4 regions of the Specibacter sp. NPDC078709 genome follow, and region 3 is predicted to be linked to each of the others. Evidence: riboswitches for the same ligand, from Rfam matches in the RefSeq annotation. Region 3 holds a riboswitch; each other region holds the start of a gene.
What was found. A riboswitch is a leader RNA that binds a small molecule or an ion and turns the genes downstream of it on or off. The one in region 3 is predicted to bind S-adenosylmethionine.
Positions count from the first base shown of each region.

Region 1: it holds a riboswitch for S-adenosylmethionine, as region 3 does, so the genes downstream of both, AB0P14_RS02810 (hypothetical protein) here and AB0P14_RS00905 (bifunctional o-acetylhomoserine/o-acetylserine sulfhydrylase) in region 3, are expected to answer to the same signal.
Region 2: it holds a riboswitch for S-adenosylmethionine, as region 3 does, so the genes downstream of both, AB0P14_RS14425 (DUF1737 domain-containing protein) here and AB0P14_RS00905 (bifunctional o-acetylhomoserine/o-acetylserine sulfhydrylase) in region 3, are expected to answer to the same signal.
Region 4: it holds a riboswitch for S-adenosylmethionine, as region 3 does, so the genes downstream of both, AB0P14_RS04690 (aminotransferase class V-fold PLP-dependent enzyme) here and AB0P14_RS00905 (bifunctional o-acetylhomoserine/o-acetylserine sulfhydrylase) in region 3, are expected to answer to the same signal.

Region 1 is NZ_JBFBLU010000001.1:648,683-652,990, reverse strand. Features, by position in the region: gene AB0P14_RS02815 (helix-turn-helix transcriptional regulator) at 1-836, shown strand, start outside; gene AB0P14_RS02810 (hypothetical protein) at 833-1,177, opposite strand; SAM riboswitch class IV at 1,190-1,301, opposite strand; gene AB0P14_RS02805 (sodium:solute symporter) at 1,402-2,925, opposite strand; gene AB0P14_RS02800 (helix-turn-helix domain-containing protein) at 3,146-3,733, shown strand; gene AB0P14_RS02795 (hypothetical protein) at 3,885-4,175, shown strand; partial or broken gene AB0P14_RS02790 (DUF2804 family protein) at 4,231-4,308, shown strand, end outside.
Region 2 is NZ_JBFBLU010000008.1:17,890-22,197, forward strand. Features, by position in the region: gene AB0P14_RS14415 (aminodeoxychorismate lyase) at 1-757, shown strand, start outside; gene AB0P14_RS14420 (Pr6Pr family membrane protein) at 766-1,410, opposite strand; SAM riboswitch class IV at 1,523-1,642, shown strand; gene AB0P14_RS14425 (DUF1737 domain-containing protein) at 1,732-1,992, shown strand; gene AB0P14_RS14430 (rhodanese-like domain-containing protein) at 1,989-2,381, shown strand; gene AB0P14_RS14435 (O-succinylhomoserine sulfhydrylase) at 2,495-3,706, shown strand; gene AB0P14_RS14440 (rhamnogalacturonan lyase) at 4,122-4,308, shown strand, end outside.
Region 3 is NZ_JBFBLU010000001.1:189,443-193,750, reverse strand. Features, by position in the region: gene AB0P14_RS00910 (Tex family protein) at 1-1,618, shown strand, start outside; SAM riboswitch class IV at 1,975-2,091, shown strand; gene AB0P14_RS00905 (bifunctional o-acetylhomoserine/o-acetylserine sulfhydrylase) at 2,169-3,485, shown strand; gene AB0P14_RS00900 (homoserine O-acetyltransferase) at 3,596-4,308, shown strand, end outside.
Region 4 is NZ_JBFBLU010000002.1:134,360-138,667, forward strand. Features, by position in the region: gene AB0P14_RS04690 (aminotransferase class V-fold PLP-dependent enzyme) at 1-858, opposite strand, end outside; SAM riboswitch class IV at 903-1,016, opposite strand; gene hisN (histidinol-phosphatase) at 1,187-2,002, opposite strand; gene rsgA (ribosome small subunit-dependent GTPase A) at 2,215-3,333, opposite strand; gene aroA (3-phosphoshikimate 1-carboxyvinyltransferase) at 3,337-4,308, opposite strand, start outside.

The DNA.
Region 1 (4,308 bases), 460 kb from region 3:
CTGGAGTCAGTTCTTCCTATTACACAAGGCTGGAACAGGGGCGCTCACGCAATGCCTCACACCAGGTTCTGGATGCTCTAGCCACCGCACTGCAGCTCAACAGCGCCGAACGGGCCCACTTGATTCGGCTAGGGACAAGCCCTAAGCGCCGCCCGGGAACCCCTAAACCGCCGACAGAGGATGCCGACCCGGCTCTGCTGGAACTGCTGGCGGCTGTCGGTGACGTACCAGTGCTCATTCTGGGCCGGCGCAGTGACGTCCTCGCCTGGAATTCCTTGGGCCACGCGCTGCTCGCACCACATCTAGATATAGCCGCGCCACTATCGCCTGCAGCACGACCGAACATGGCATCCATGGTCTTCCTGGACACCGAAACGCGCGCCCTGTATCTGGACTGGCCATCCAAAAGCCGTGCTGTGGTGGGCAATTTGCGGCTCATCGCTGGCAAGTACCCCGAGGATCCGCTACTCGCTCAACTGGTGGGTTCCTTGGCCGTAGCCAGCCCAGAGTTCGTTTCTCTTTGGGCCGACCACAGAGTCCAACCGTGCGCGACTGCGGTGTACGAACTAGCGCACCCGCTCATCGGGAAACTTGCGCTGACCCAACAGACCCTCAGATCGGTGGAACACCCCGATCAAACCTTCGTAACGCACACGGCTGCGACGCACACGGCTGTCGCTGGATCGTCGGCGCGAGAAGGGCGAGAAGGGCGAGAAGGGCGAGAAGCGCTGGTGCTGCTGGCGCAACTGGTGGGAACCGCGCAGGCCGAGGCAGACAATGCAGTACAGCAGCACACCCAGCAGCCCACCCAGCGGCGCGCTAGTGAACGGCTCTAGAAAGCGGAGAGCCGGAAACCCACGTTGCGTCCGGCCCGCACACCGCTCTGCGCCACAGTGATGACCAAGGTGCCCAGCTCTGGAATCCAGCGGGCCGGGCGAACCGCCTGGGTCAGGGCTGTGGCAAGCTGTTGCGGCTCCTGCGTCTGATAGTCGTGGAAGCCGTTCGGGGTTTGAAACGAAACGGCGCCGCGGCTCACATCTACCGAAGGCAGCACCGGAATTCCGGTGGATTTTGCGGGCAGGTTCCCCACGGCGGGACCCGCCGCAGTCCGTGCTGCGGGGGCGGACTGCCCAACATTTTGGCGCTGACGGGGCGTGACAGGGGTGCTCGAAGACATGGCGATGACCTTTGCTTGCTCTTGCCCAACGGAGGTTTCCGCGGGCCGCTTCCTCATCCGAACCACCCGTGAAGCATGGGGTTGGCGTGCGGCCAGTCGGAGCTTGGCGCCGCATCTCTTGAAGCTGTCCTCTACACTACTGTTTTAACGGCCGACGGCGGATGGTGACGTAATAAATTACGTCACCATCCGCCGTCGTACTTCTGCGAAGGTTACTTCACGAGTTACTTCACCAAGGTGGCAGCGTCTTCATCCGGGTTGGAGTCCGTGACGGCCGCGGCGAGGCGGTCGTCCCAGCCCTTGCGGATGTGCGCGGGGGTTGCCGGGGTCAACAGGGAGATGACAACGTAGACCAGCAGCGAGGCGATGAGGCCGAAGTAGATGGGCTCGTTGGCGTAGATGCCGTCGGCGCTGGGGATGATTGAGGTGGCGTACAGAACCAACATGACCAGGGTCAGTGCGCAACCTACGGCCATGGACCAGGCGGCGCCGAGGCCCGTGCCGCGCTTCCAGACCAGACCGCCGATGATGGCCACGAGCAGGCCGCCAACCAGGATGTCGTAAGCGATGGTGAGGGCGAAGACCACATCGTTGACCACGATGGAGATGACGATCACCATGACACCCAGGATCAGTACGTACCAGCGGTTGGCGCGGACGTCGTGCTCGGGGTTGGTGGTGTCGGAGGCATCGATGGTTTTGCCGAACCAGCTGGCAACGAAGGGGACAACGTCTTTGCGGGCCACCGTGGCGGCGGCAATCAGGGCGCCGGACGCGGTGGACATCATGGCGGCTACGGCGGCGGCCATGACAATGCCGCCGATGCCCATGGGCAGCAGGTAGGTGGCGACCTCGGCGTAGACAACGTCCTTGCCTAGGCCTGCAACATCGATGTCTGGCAGTGCCACAAAGGCGGCCATGCCGATCATGGCACCGGCAACGCCGTACAGGATGCAGTAGATGCCGGCTGTGGCGCCGCCCCACCGGGCCACCTGCGGATCGCGGGCGGTGAAGACGCGCTGCCAAATGTCCTGACCGATGAGCAAGCCCAAGGTGTAAACCACAAAGTAGGTGATGATGGTCTGTACGCCGATGCCATCCCACTGGAAGAAGCTGGCGTCAACGCGTTCCTTGATGCCGGCCAGGCCACCGGCTGCGTTCCAGGTGAAGGGCAGCATGAGCAAGAAGATGCCCACGGTCTTGATGACGAACTGCACCTGATCGGCGAGCGTGATGGACCACATGCCGCCAATGGTCGAGTAAATCAGCACAATGACACCACCGATGGCAATGGCCAACCAACGGTCCAGGCCAAACAGCACCATGAAGATGGTGGCGTAGGCGCCGGTGGAGGTTGCCGAGATCATGATGGTGTAAGCCAGCATGACAATGCCGGACATTTTGGTTGCCTCGGCGCCGTAGCGCAGGCTCAACATTTGCGAGACCGTGTAGATCTTGAGCTTCTGCAAGGTCGGAGCGAACAACAGGCTCAGTAGCAGCACGCCGACACCGATCGCGACCACCAGCCACATGCCGGAAATTCCGAACTTATACCCCAGCCCAACGCCACCAACGGTGGAGGCGCCGCCGAGGACCACAGCAGCCATGGTCCCCGTGTAGAGGAAGGGGCCTAGACGGCGGCCGGCGACGAGGTAGTCGCTATTGTTCTTGGTCCGAGATTTTCCCCACCAGCCAAAGGCCAGCATGGCCACCAAATATAAGACGACTATGGCAATGTTTAAGTCCATGGTGTGCTCCAGTGTGCGAAAGTTATGGGATCCAGCCGCGCTCGCTGAACTAGCGGAGCTGGCCGAGAAATAGAGTAGCTAGGGTCCGACCTAGCCAATATTGCCTATTGAGCAACATTTGTTGTCTATTAGGATAAACTGTGATCGTGGTTACAGTCAATGTGCCGCTAGAAGTCCTTGGATCTCACTAGCAATACGCAATAGCAATAGAGGAGCCGTCATGAAAGCCTTAGCCCTAGAGCCCAGTTTTGGGCCGGTTGCCATTGGCTCGCGCATCCGTGCTGCCCGTCAGGATCAGCGCCTGACCATTGAGCAAGTGGCTGAGGCTACGGGCCTAACTAAGGGCTTCTTGAGCCGAGTTGAACGCGACCTCACCTCACCCAGTGTTGCCTCCCTCGTCACTATGTGTCAGGTGCTTTCGATCTCCATTGGGGATTTGTTTGCCGCTCCGGAGACGCACTTGACCCGTAGGGGCGAAGGCCCGCGAATCTCTTTGGGCGGCGAAGGGATCGTGGAGCGGCTCTTGACATCGCGTTCAGAACGGCGGTTGCAGGTCCTCGGGGCCACCATTGAACCCTTTGGCCGTGGGGAATCCGAACTGTACGCCGTGGACTGTGACGTGGATGTCCTGCACATCATCAGCGGGGAACTGACGCTCATTATGACGCAGGAATCGTATGACCTGAAAGCTGGGGATACGCTCTCCTTCCCTGGCCGTGAGCCGCACAGTTGGGAAAACCGCACACCGTATCCGGTGGAAGCGCTGTGGATTCTGGTGCCAGCGGCCTCGGGGTCCGGGGCCAGCTAACGGCGGAAGTTAACGGGCCCAGCTAACGGGGGCCGGCTAACGACGCCGGCTAACCGCGCCAGTGAGGGCGGGATGCTTGCGGCTTGGTTACCCGACGGTAAAGTATGTGTGAGCCACTTCACATACGAGGACTTCACGTCAGGGGTCAACATTGTCCGAGATTGCGCCGAGACTTTCGCAGCAGCGCAGTGAGCCGCTTCTCGGTGCCCGCACCTGGCTGTCCCTGATCGTTGTAGGCTTCGCCGGGCAGCTCGCCTGGACCGTGGAAAACATGTACCTCAACGTGTTTGTCTACAACACCATCAGCACCAACCCCGCAGTGCTCGCCTTGTTGGTTTCCTCCAGCGCCGTGGTGGCTACCCTGGCCACAGTTTTGGTGGGTGCCGCATCGAATAGGGCCCGCCGCCGTCGTCTTTACCCAACTCTCAGATGTGGAAGATGAGCTCAACGGCCTTCTCAGCTATGACAGGCGCGTGACCGAGCTGCCGGATCACGTGATGCAGGCCGTCACCTCGACGTTGGTTCTGAATGCTGCCACCCACTTTCACGTGACTCTAAACCTAAGGAACACGATG
Region 2 (4,308 bases), on a different contig from region 3:
AGCTCATCTTGACCGGCTCGCCACATCCGCCCGCACCATGGACTTGGAGATTCCGGCTGCGGAGCTGTGGCAAGCCGCCATCACGACGGCGCTCACGGCTTACTCCGTCAGCGATGCCGCCGCTACCGGCGAGCCAGGTCAATGTGTGGTGAAGCTGGTCGTCACCCGCGGGCCCGAGGGCGCCAACTCCCCCACAGCCTGGGTTACGGTCAGCCCAGTCTCGCTCGCACTGGCCGCACAACGCGCCAAGGGCTTGGACGTCCTACTACTGGAGCGCGGCTACGACAGCGACATTTCTGCCCGCGCACCGTGGCTACTGATGGGCGCCAAAACCCTTTCCTACGCCGTCAATATGGCGGCCTTGCGCCACGCCCATAGCCAAGGCGCCGATGACGTGATCTTTACCAGCGGCGACCAGCTCGTACTGGAAGGGCCGACGTCGTCGGTACTTTTGGCACACATCTCCGACGACTCCGGCGTGCCAGTCAAGCGACTCATCACGCCCCATCTGGACACCGGAATCCTGCCCGGCACCACGCAAGGCGCCCTCTTTGCAGCCGCAAAAGCCGCAGGCTGGGAGCTGGGTTACGGGCCTGTTACTCCGGCTGATCTGCTGGATGCCGATGCCGTGTGGTTGATTTCCAGCCTGCGTCTGTTGGCTCCCGTTAACACCATTGACGGCCAAGAGATTGGCACGCCGGAGATCCGTTCGGAGTTGACAGCGGAACTTTCAGGGCTTCTCGCACAGACCCTCTAACTGCCGAGTTAAACCGCAGAAGCTGCCACTGCCCGCCGGGCCGAGCGCCCGCTCAGCCAATTACCCAACCACATGATCAGAAATGTCATGGCCACGAAGGCCACGGCGATGATGAGGCAAGTCAGCAGGACGGGACCATATCCGCCGTCGGACGGGTTGAGGAAGGGGTAGGCGTACCAGGTGATGGCCGCGCCGCGAATGATCGAATACGCCAAATACGCCAGCGGGAACGCGATGGCGACGAGCACGCGTTTGTAGGCGATGGGGTGGCGCGGCGGGGTGATGAGCCAGTCGGCCACGATCGCCACAGGCATCACATAGTGCAGCCACGTGTTGATCCAGGGCAGGAGCGAACCCAAATCCACATCGCGCAGCAGGGCGCTGAAGACGATTCCCACCAACGCCATGCACACCACGGAAATGCAGCGCAACAGCGCCCACGCGGGTCCCAGATCCTTGCCGCGCCAGCTCAGCACCGACTCCACCACCAGCACCACGGCGGCAAAAATATTGGAGAGGTTGGTGAAATAGCTGAAGAAGTTCAGCACGCTGAAGCCGTGGCCAATGTGAATGCCCAGCTGGATTCCCACGGCGACCAAGGTCACCGCGCCAAAGAGGAAACGGACGGCGATGAAGGCGCGGCTGAGGCTCATGGATTCATACTGTCAGCTCATGGGCTGCGCGTCTGTAGTGCTGCCGTCATTTTGCGCCATACATGCACTTCTTAGGGTCCCAAGGGGCGGTGGATGTGTTAGTTTCAAAGGGAGTAATGAGTGCCAGTGTCAAGCCCTGACTTGCTGGCCGGCAACCCTCTTTCCGGCGGGGTGCCTCAGGTGACTACTCGGCAAACCCAGCTTCCACGGCTGAAGTTTGCAAGCGCGAACCCCGGTGCGGTAACTCAATGTCCAAATTTTTTGAGCACCGTCCTCAGCTCTCGCTTGCAGCCTTGCGGCCACTTGCAATGAGGAGAGAACATGTCCGCGGACGAATCACCCCTGGCCTACCGGCTCATCACCGGTCCCGACGATCGCTCCTTCTGCGAGCGCATCTCAGCAGCCCTCGACGAAGGCTATGTGCTTCACGGAGGGCCGGCCGTCACCTTTAATGGCACGAACGTGATCTGCGCCCAGGCCGTGATCCTCCCCCAGGCAGTTGCCAGTAGCGACGCCGCCGTGGCTAACGCAGTGCACGATCTGGACGCCGAGCTGGAGTTCGACGGCGAGGGCATCGCGTGAGCTACGCAGGGGATCTGGCCCCGGCAACAGCTTGGGAACACCTAGCTGCCGGAGCCACCCTGGTGGATGTGCGCACCGAAGGTGAATGGACGCATATTGGCGTCCCCGACGTTTCCGCGCTGAACTCCGAACCGGTCTTCATCCAGTGGAATCTGTCTGACGGCACCAACAACCCCCAGTTCCTGGAACAGCTACAGGCCGCAGTGCCCGCCGAGAAGCCGCTGGTTTTGCTGTGCCGTTCGGGCGTCCGATCCATCGCGGCGGCCGAGGCAGCAACTGCGGCCGGCTACACGGCGTACAACGTACTCGAGGGATTCGAGGGTCAACCCGACCGCTTCGGCGACCGTGTCCTGAACGGTTGGAAAAACCGCAATCTACCCTGGCACTAACGCCTTTCCTCGGAACGCGGCATGCGGAACGCCGCGTCCCGCGCGTCTGCACTGTGCCATCGCATGCCAGCATCCAGCCTCCTCACTCACCAGCGAATGCCAAGGACAAGTAATTGAGCAACTTTAACGAGCACGCAGCCACCTGGTCCCCGGACACGGCTGCCGTGCGCGGCGGGCTTGACCGCACCAACTTCCAAGAGACCTCCGAGGCCCTGTTTCTGAACTCCGGCTTTGTGTACGAATCCGCCGAGGCCGCCGAGGCGTCCTTCACCGGAGAAGTGGACCGTTTTGTGTACTCGCGGTACGGCAACCCGTCCGTGGCCACGTTTCAGGAACGGTTGCGGCTACTCGAAGGCAAAGAAGCGTGCTTTGCGACGGCGTCCGGCATGTCCGCCGTATTCACCGCTTTGGGTGCCTTGTTGGGTGCCGGGGACCGGGTGGTGGCGTCGCGCTCACTGTTCGGCTCCTGCTTTGTGATACTGAATGAGCTGCTCCCGCGCTGGGGTGTGGAGACGGTGTTCGTTGACGGACCGGATCTGGATCAGTGGCGCGAGGCGTTGAGTGTGCCCACCACGGCCGTCTTCTTTGAATCCCCATCCAACCCCATGCAGGAAATTGTGGATGTTCAGGCCGTGTGCGATCTAGCCCATGCGGCGGGCGCGCAAGTGGTGGCGGACAACGTCTTCGCCACTCCCCTGTTGCAAAAGTGCGGCGACTTTGGTGCGGACATCATTGTGTACTCGGGCACCAAGCACATTGACGGTCAGGGCCGGGTGCTGGGCGGCGCCATCTTGGGCACCAAGGAATTCATCGATGGACCGGTCAAAAACCTGATGCGCCACACGGGGCCGGCATTGTCTGCCTTCAATGCTTGGGTGCTGACCAAAGGCCTGGAAACCATGAATCTGCGCGTGACACATTCCTGCAACAACGCACTGGCACTGGGCAAATTCCTAGAATCAGCACCGCAGGTAGCACGCGTGCTGTACCCGCATCTCCCCTCACACCCACAGTACGAGCTGGCCAAGAAGCAGATGAAGGCTGGCGGTACCGTGTTGACGTTCGAGCTGGCCGAACCCGCCAACGGCACCCGAAAGGATGCTGCCTTTGCGCTGCTCAATTCCCTATCCATCATCGATATTTCCAATAACCTTGGCGATACCAAATCACTCATCACGCACCCGGCCACTACCACGCACCGCGCTATGGGTCCGGAAGGCCGCGCAGCCATCGGACTCTCTGACGGTTTCTTGCGCCTCTCCGTTGGCCTCGAGGACGTAGAGGATCTGAAGCAGGATCTGGCCGCGGCACTGGCGGCTATCTAGTCGGCTGCACTTCCCCCTTCCCCACAAGCAGCGCGCCTTGCGCACCACGCTCGGGTAACCCGCGTCACATAGCTAATTCGCAAAGAAATTTTGTATCGATTCATTGACCTTCGACACAGTCTCGTGCAAGATGGGCGGTAAGCGTTTTCCTGACTGTTTTTCATCACTCACTTCTACCCCGATTTCAACCCTGCACGACTCTTCACCTCGTGGCCCTCTTCGTGCCACGAGGCGATCGGGCATGCCACCACCCGGTTTCGGCGTGCAACTATCGCCACCAAGAAGCCAGCCGTACGCCAGCTCCTTCACAGTCTTGACGCTCACCGACCGCCTCGCTTCACTCACGGTAGCTGAGGTGGACGCAGCACAGTTTCACAACACTTCCTCCACCGTTTCAACAACAGCAAGGGAATCAATGACGAATCTCAAAAAGAGGCCGCGCAGCATTTATGGCAGTGCTTTTGCCAGCGCCGCGGTCGTAACCTGCCTTATTGCCGGAACAGCTTCAGCCGCTGTGGCCGCACCTGGCGACGCTGTAGCAACCACCCCCGTGAGCGCCGTACAGCTCGAAGCCCTTGACCGGGGTCTCGTTGCGGTTTCCA
Region 3 (4,308 bases):
GTTGTTCCAGAGTGCCGAAGAGGAGTCCGTGCGCGTATTTGCCGCCAATCTGCGCGATGTTCTGCTGGCCGCTCCGGCCGGAAACCGCTCCACCCTAGGTCTGGATCCGGGGTTGCGCACGGGCACCAAGGTAGCGGTGGTGGACGGCACCGGAAAGGTTGCAGCCACTGAGACCATCTATCCGCATGCACCGGCAAAACGCTGGAATGAAGCCCTCGCCACCTTGGTCTCGCTGTGCCAGCGGCATGACGTTGAGCTGATCGCCATTGGCAACGGGACTGCCAGTCGCGAAACAGACAAGCTGGCTGCTGAACTGGTGGCCGAACTCAAGCGGTTGAACCCTGACCGTTTGGTCACCAAGCTGGTGGTCTCCGAGGCGGGCGCATCCGTATATTCCGCCTCGGCCTTGGCGAGTGCCGAACTTCCCGGCATGGACGTATCCCTGCGCGGTGCCGTATCGATTGCGCGCCGCCTCCAGGACCCGCTGGCCGAGTTGGTCAAGATTGAGCCCAAGTCCATTGGCGTGGGCCAATATCAGCACGATCTCACCCCCGCCAAACTGGACCGTTCTCTTGACGCTGTCGTGGAAGACTGCGTCAACGCGGTGGGTGTGGATCTGAACACGGCCTCGCCCGCGCTCTTGGCGAGGGTGGCCGGCGTCGGGCCTCTATTGAGTGAGAACATTGTGGCTCACCGCAACGAGAATGGCCCCTTCAACAAGCGCCGGGAACTGCTCAAGGTGGCGCGGCTGGGCCCGAAGGCGTTCGAGCAGTGTGCCGGATTCCTGCGGATCACCGGGGGATCGGAACCGCTGGATGCCTCCAGTGTGCACCCTGAGGCGTATGGTGTGGCCCGCAAGATCCTCGTCGCGGCCGGTGCGGGCACTCATGAGATTGCCGGTGGTCTCGGCGCGGTGGCATCCGTGAACCCGGCCGATTTCATCGAGGGTGAGTTTGGTTTACCCACTGTCAAAGACATCATTGCCGAGCTGCAAAAGCCTGGGCGTGACCCCCGTCCGCGCTTTGAAACCGCCACGTTTACCGACGGCATCGAGAAAATCACCGATCTGCGCCCCGGCATGATTTTGGAAGGGACCGTCTCCAATGTGGCCGCGTTTGGCGCCTTCGTGGATATTGGCGTGCACCAAGACGGGCTGGTCCACGTCTCGGCCATGAGCAACAGCTTCGTGTCCGATCCGCACGCTGTAGTTAAGTCCGGCCAAGTGGTGCGCGTGAAGGTTCTGGAAGTAGAGCCCGAACGCAAACGTATTTCGCTCACCCTGCGCCTGGACGATGAGGTGGGTGCCGGTGCCGGTGCCGGCGCCGGTGCCGGTGCGGGCGCCGGCGCTAACTCGCGTGCCCGCAGCAAAGGCGCCAACCCCGGCCAGGGTTCTACCCAAGGTTCCGGCCAAGGCTCAAGTCAGGGCCGCCGGCCGGGTGGGCAGGGTCCCAGGGCTGCAGACGTGCAGAGCCCACGGGGTGCCGGCGCGCAGAGTCCCCGGGGTGCAGGCGCGCAGAGCCCCCGGGGTGCCGGCGCGCAGGGTCGTCCCAATACCGCGGCACCGTCGGCCAATACAGCCATGGCCGAGGCGCTGCGCCGGGCAGGGCTGGGCAAGTAGCGCCACAAAGCAGTCCGGCGACGTTGCAGCTGCGCTTGGTTGCGACGTAACCACGCGCCCGTCCAAAGGACTGGCGGCCACTGCGTGAACTCATACGCACGACTGAACGTTACTGGCGCGTATAGACACTCATGCGCACCACTTGCGGCCAGTGGTGCGTATGAGTTTGCTACTCCTACGCAACCCAGGCGGCCCAACCCAATCAGCCCAATGGAAGGGGAGTGTCCGGCGTCGTTCATCAGTCAGAAATTTGGACAAGGGCACCTTTGTCGCGAAAATTCAAGGACATCTTCGGCCAAAGTCATAAACTCGTCACAATCTTGCAAGCGCGCGGAGATTCTTTCACACTGGATGCAGGTCATGAGTGTCAGCGCACAGCCCCGGCTTGCTGACCGGCAACCCTCCTTCCGCGGTGGGGTGCCCCGGGTGAGGACCTGGCATCGAGCCATCCGGCTCCGGTGCAAGCGCGGGCCATCAGCAACGCAACCCTCCGCGCATTGTGCGCAGGAGGCTTCGCAGGTGCAGGCCTCTAGTGTTAAAGGAAACAGCCATGAGCAACGGTTGGTCATTTGAAACCCGTCAGATCCACGTAGGCCAGGAGCCCGACGCCACCACCGGCGCCCGTGCATTGCCGATCTACCAGACAACTTCGTTTGTGTTCCCGTCGGCAGAAAGTGCCGCGGCACGGTTCGCCTTGGCCGAACTGGAACCCATCTACACCCGCATCGGCAACCCCACCACGGATGCCGTGGAGCAGCGCGTCGCCAACCTCGAAGGCGGCGTCGGCGCACTCCTGCTGGCATCGGGGCAGGCGGCAACCACCTTCGCCATTTTGAACATTGCAGAAGCCGGCGACCACATTGTCTCCAGCCCCAGCGTGTACGGCGGCACGTTCAACCTGCTGGCCCACTCGCTGAAGAAGCTCGGCATCGAGACCACCTTTGTTTCGGACCCCGACAACCTGGACGAATGGCGTGCGGCCGTCAAGCCGAACACCAAGGCGTTCTTCGGCGAGACGGTCTCCAACCCGCGCCAGGACGTGCTGGACCTGGAAAACATCAGCGCCATCGCCCACGAAGCCGGCGTGCCGCTGATCGTGGACAACACCCTCGCAACGCCGTACCTGCTCCGCCCGATTGAGTGGGGTGCCGATATCGTCATCCATTCGGCCACCAAGTACCTGGGCGGTCACGGCACAGCCATCGGCGGCGTGATTGTTGACAGTGGAAACTTCGACTTCGCGGCAAACCCGGAGAAGTTCCCCGGCTTCAACACCCCCGACGAGACGTACAACGGCCTGGTCTATGCCCGTGACCTCGGCGTGGGCAGCGCACTCGGTGCCAACCTGGCCTACATCCTCAAGGCCCGCGTCCAGCTGCTGCGCGACCTCGGATCCGCCATCTCCCCGTTCAACGCCTTCCTGATTGCCCAGGGCATCGAGACGCTGAGCCTGCGCGTGGAACGCCACGTCAGCAACGCCGTCACGGTCGCCGAATGGCTCGAAGCCAACGAGAACGTTGAAGCCGTTGCCTACGCCGGCATCCCTTCAAGCCCTTGGTTTGAGCGTGGCCGCAAGTACGGTCCCAACGGTGTTGGCGCCATCATCTCCTTCGACATCAAGGGCGGCATCGAGGCTGGCAAGCGCTTTGTGGACGGCCTCGAGCTGCACTCGCACGTGGCCAACCTGGGCGACGTCCGATCCCTCGTGATCCACCCGGCCTCCACCACCCATGCCCAGCTCTCACCCGAGCAGCAGCTTGCCGCGGGTGTGCGGCCCGGAGCCGTTCGGCTGTCCGTCGGCCTGGAAAACGTCGCCGACATCATCGCAGACCTGGAAGCCGGATTCCGCGCCGCAAAATCGGCGTGATCCCAGTGGGACACACGGTGGACAAGGGCTTGTTTTCCTCCGGGTTCGCACCAGCTGCAGCTGAACCCGTTGGTGCGGACTTCTGCGCGGCTGTAGGACGGGGCGGTGGTGTGTTGCGCTCCATCCAGATTGGCGCACTCCCGCTGGAAGCCGGGGGCGAGCTGCCGTCGGTGACCATGGCCTTTGAATGCTGGGGCACCCTGAACGCAGCCGGCGACAACGCTGTACTCATCCAGCACGCACTGACCGGCAGCACGCACGTTAGCCGCGGCGATTCCGAAGAAGATGGCTGGTGGGAAGGCTTGGTGGGTCCCGGCGAAGTCATCGACACCAACAAGTACTTTGTGGTGTGCGCCAACATGATTGGTGGTTGCTATGGCACCACCGGGCCCTCCAGTATTGCCGCGGATGGCAAGCCCTACGGTTCTCGCTTCCCGTTCATCACCATCCGCGATTCTGTCGAGGCCGAGGCGCTCTTGGCCGAGAAACTGGGCATCGCCTCCTGGTTCGCTGTCATTGGCGGATCCATGGGCGGCGCGCGGGCCTTGGAATGGGCGCTCATGTACCCGGACCGTGTGCGGCGCTGCGCCGTGGTGGCCTCCTGCGCCGCCAGTACCGCTGAGCAAATTGCCTTTGCCCAGGCGCAGGTGCTCGCCATCCGGCAGGATCCCCACTTCGCTGGCGGGGATTATTACGACGGCGCCGCTCCCACCACCGGGCTGGGGCTGGCCCGGCGCATCGCCCACATCACCTACCGCTCTGAGGCTGACATGGGTCAGCGTTTTGGTCGCAAGGCCCAGGACGACGGCGGCACCATCAGCCA
Region 4 (4,308 bases), on a different contig from region 3:
GGCAGGTCCCTGCGCCCAGATGATCGATTCGAGCCGGACGTCCTTCACGGCTCCGCCGCCGGCGAGGTGCGGGTGACCGGCGTCGAGCCAGTCGGAACGTCCCACCAGAACGCCCGCGCCGAAGGGAGCATACAACTTGTGTCCGGAGAAGGCCACGTAGTCAATGCCGGTCTCAGCCACGTTGATGCGGCGGTGCGGGGCAAGCTGGGCGGCATCGACCACGATCCGGGCGCCGTAGCGGTGAGCCAGGGTGGCCAACTCGGCTATGGGGAGCACCTCGCCAGTGACATTGGAGGCGCCGGTGACGGCTAGGAGCAGCACATTTCCGGCTCGCAGCTGCGTTTCCACGCGGGCCAGTGTGGAGGCGATGGAGCTGGCGGCCACCACGGATCGGTGGGGGAGCGCCTGCCATGGCAGCAGGTTGGCGTGGTGCTCAATGTCCAGGTACAGCACCTCGCCGTGGACGTTGGAACGGCCCTCGGCGTAGCCGCGCTGCTTCAGGAGCGATTCCACGCAGCCGGCCAACAAGTTCAGGGAATCGGTGGTGTTGCGGGTGAAAATGACTGTGTCATCCTCCCGAGCGCCAACAAAGTTGGCCACGATCTTGCGCGCGTTTTCATAGACCGAGGTGCTCACTTGTGAGGCGAATCCGGCCCCGCGGTGCACGCTCGCGTAGTACGGCAGCACCTCGTTCAGGTGTGCGGCAACCTCTTCAACGGCCGGGGCCGACGCTGCGTAGTCCAGGTTTGCGTACCGCACATGCCCGCCCTGGATCAGGGGAGCGGCTAGATCTTGACCCACCACTGGCAACAGGGGTGCATCGGCAAGGTGGATGTGGTCCAAAACGGCAGAGCTCATGAGGAATTCCTTTGACGCCAAAGGACCTTTTGGGGGTGCCAAGAAGTCCGCGCTTGCCAGAACCGAACAGCTCTGGCCAGGTCGTCACCCGGGGCACCCCGCCGCGAAAGGAGGGTTGCCGGCCAGCAAACCGGGGTTTAGCACTGGCACTCGTGACCTATGCCCAAAAGAGTAGCCCAAGATTTTTACTGGTGCATCTATTACGTTTCGTTTCGCAGATCTTGGGTGAGCGCGGCGGCAGGAGAGACAAAGAACGACGGCGGGAGGCCGCCGTCGTTCTTAACTCACCTGCGCTATTACTTGGGGAAGGCGTGTGAAGGCGTGGGGATCAGCCCAGCAGGTCATCCCAGTTCGGGTTCAGGCGCCGTAAAACTTCCGTGTGCAAGATGGAGTTTGTGGCCAAGGCGTTGCCGCCGAACGGGCCCTCGGCGCCTTCGAGTGAGGTGAAGCGGCCGCCGGCTTCCTGCACGATCGGGACCAGGGCTGCCATGTCGTAGAGGTTGAGTTCGGGCTCGCAGGCGATGTCGACGCTGCCCTCGGCGACCATGCAGTATGACCAGAAATCGCCGTAGGCGCGGGTGCGCCAGACATCGTCGGTGAGGGAAATGAACTCGTCGCGGTTGCCGCGATCGGCCCAGCCAGTCAGCGAAGAGTAGGACAGGGAGGCGTCCTTGAGTTCGGCGACGTTAGAGACGCGGATGCGGGTGGCTGCGGCGAGGGACTTGCCCATGTATGCCCCTGTGCCTTGAGCGGCCCACCAGCGTTTGCCCAGAGCAGGTGCGCTGACGAGGCCAACAACGGGGACGCCGTCGTCGACCAGAGCAATCAACGTGGCCCAGACCGGAACGCCGCGGACAAAGTTCTTGGTCCCGTCGATGGGGTCGATGATCCAGCGGCGCGAACCGTGGCCGCTGCTGCCAAATTCCTCGCCCAGTACAGAATCACGCGGGCGGACCCGGGACAGCTGGCTGCGGATGGACTCCTCGGCGGCCTTGTCGGCATCGGTGACAGGTGTCAGATCCGGCTTGGTCTCAACGGCTAAATCCAGGGCCTTGAAGCGGGACATGGTCAGGGAATCCACGCTGTCAGCCAGCACATGGGCCAGGCGGAGGTCATCGTTGTACGTCTGGGGTGGGGTCGTCATAAGTTCACGCTATCGCGGTTTAACCACAAGACGGGGCAGGCGCCCTGAACACATACGCACCATTCGTGATGAGTGGTGCGTATAGCTTCAGCGCCCTGAACACATACGCGCCCGTCGCAGCCACCGGTGCGTATGAGTGTTCATACGCACCGGTGGCGCGCAGTGGTGCGTATGAGTTCATAAATTTGGACCGCAAGTGGGCGCTGGAGCGGCTACTCGATAATGCCCAGTTCCTTCTCGGCGGCACGGCCTTCGGTGCGGTCGCTGGTGCCCAGGAGGCGGCGCAACGATGCCAGGCGGGCCGGGCCAGCCTCACCCGCATGGCCGGCGGCAACGTAAGGGTCCAAACTGCAGTTGACCGCGGCGCTGTCATGCTTGCAGCCGCGTTCGCAGTCCTCGGTGCCGGGCTGCAGATCCGGGAAGGCCTGCAGGATCCGGTCGGGATCCACATGGGCCAGACCGAAGGAGCGGATACCAGGGGTATCAATGATCCACGAGCCGGGCTGGGAGTCCTGGAGTTTCAGCGCCAGCGCCGAGGACGAGGTGTGGCGGCCGCGGCCAGTGACGGCATTGACGCCGCCGGTGGCCCGTTGCGATCCGGTCAAGGCATTGACCATGGTGGACTTGCCCACGCCAGAGTGGCCCACCAGCACGCTGACCTTGCCATCCAAATAGCCATGGAGCTGTTCCACAGCGCCGCCTGCCAAGAGGGCGGAATCGCCGTCGTCGCTACGGGCATCAATACCGGAGGCCCCATCTGCGGCCGTGCGGCTGATGATGACGGTCATGTCCAGGTGTTCGTAGTTGGCCAGCAGCTCGGACGGATCCTTGATGTCGGTCTTGGTGATGAGCAACAGGGGCGCGATGCCGGAGTCATAGGCAGCCACCAGGGCGCGGTCGATGAAGCCGGTGCGAGGTTCCGGGTTGGCGGCGGCCACAACGATGACCAGTTGGTCTGCGTTGGCTACCACGGCCCGCTCAACCGGATCGGTGTCGTCGGCGCTACGGCGCAGCAGGGTGCGGCGTTCCTCCACCCGGACCAACCGGGCCAAGGAATCGGGCTTGCCACTGGTATCTCCCACGAGCGCCACGAAGTCTCCGGCCACCACCGGATTGCGGCGCAGTTCCCTCGCCCGAGCAGCAATCAGGATGCGCTGCGTGGGTTGGTCCTCATCCACGATCGCTGTGTAGCGGCCGCGGTCCACCGTGATGATCCGGCCAATGACAGCGTCATCGTGGGCAGGCCGGTCCTTGGTGCGCGGACGGCTGCCCTTCTTGTTTGCCCGTACGCGAACATCTGATTCGTCCCAGTTGCTGTAGTCCCGTGCCATGTTCTACGCCTCTGTTTCAGCCGCCGCAATGTTCTCGGTGCTGGCCGACGGTTCGGCCGTCTGCGCCACCATCTGCGCCCACATGGCCGGGAAGTCAGGCATGGTCTTGGCCGTGGTGCCAATGTTTTCCACTTCAATACCGGGCACGGCCAAGCCAATGATGGCGCCGGCTGTCGCCATCCGGTGGTCGTGATAACTGTGGAACACGCCAGCGCGCAGGGGAGCGGGGTTGATGATCAGCCCGTCCTCGGTCTCCTCGGCGTTGCCGCCCAGAGCGTTGATCTCGGCCACCAACGCAGCGAGACGGTCCGTCTCATGGCCACGCAAATGCGAGATCCCGCGAAGGCGCGACGGCGTCGACGCCAGGGCGCAGATGGCCGCCGTGGACGGTGCCAGCTCGGAGGTGTCGGCAATGTCCACACCCCGGATTTCAGCGCCGCCGGTCACGGTGAGCACACCCTCTTCGAGAGTCACTGTGGCACCGAACTGTGGCAGGATTTCGCGCCACTTATCGCCCACCTGGGTGGTGTTCGCAGGCCAGTTAGGGATACGCACAGTACCCCGTGTGGCCAGCGCGGCAGCCAGGAACGGCCCTGCGTTGGATAGATCCTGCTCAAGCGAAACATCAAAGCCAGCCAAGGTGGCGGGCTCCACGATCCAGTGCTTGGGCGTGGAATCGTCCACGGAAACACCCATAGAGCGCAGAATTTCTACTGTCATGGAAATGTGGTCCAGGCTCGGGACCGACTCACCAATATGCTCTAGGTGCAGAGCTGTGTTAAAACGAGGCGCCACCAGCAGCAGGGCGGAAATGAACTGGGAAGAGCCGCCAGCATCTACCTGAACGTGTCCACCATCAACACCACCGCTGCCGTGGACGGTGAACGGCAAGAAGCCATCCTCGCCGTCCTCGACCCGCACCCCAAGCCCTACCAAGCCGGCCACAATGGGAGCCATCGGGCGCACCAAAGCCGC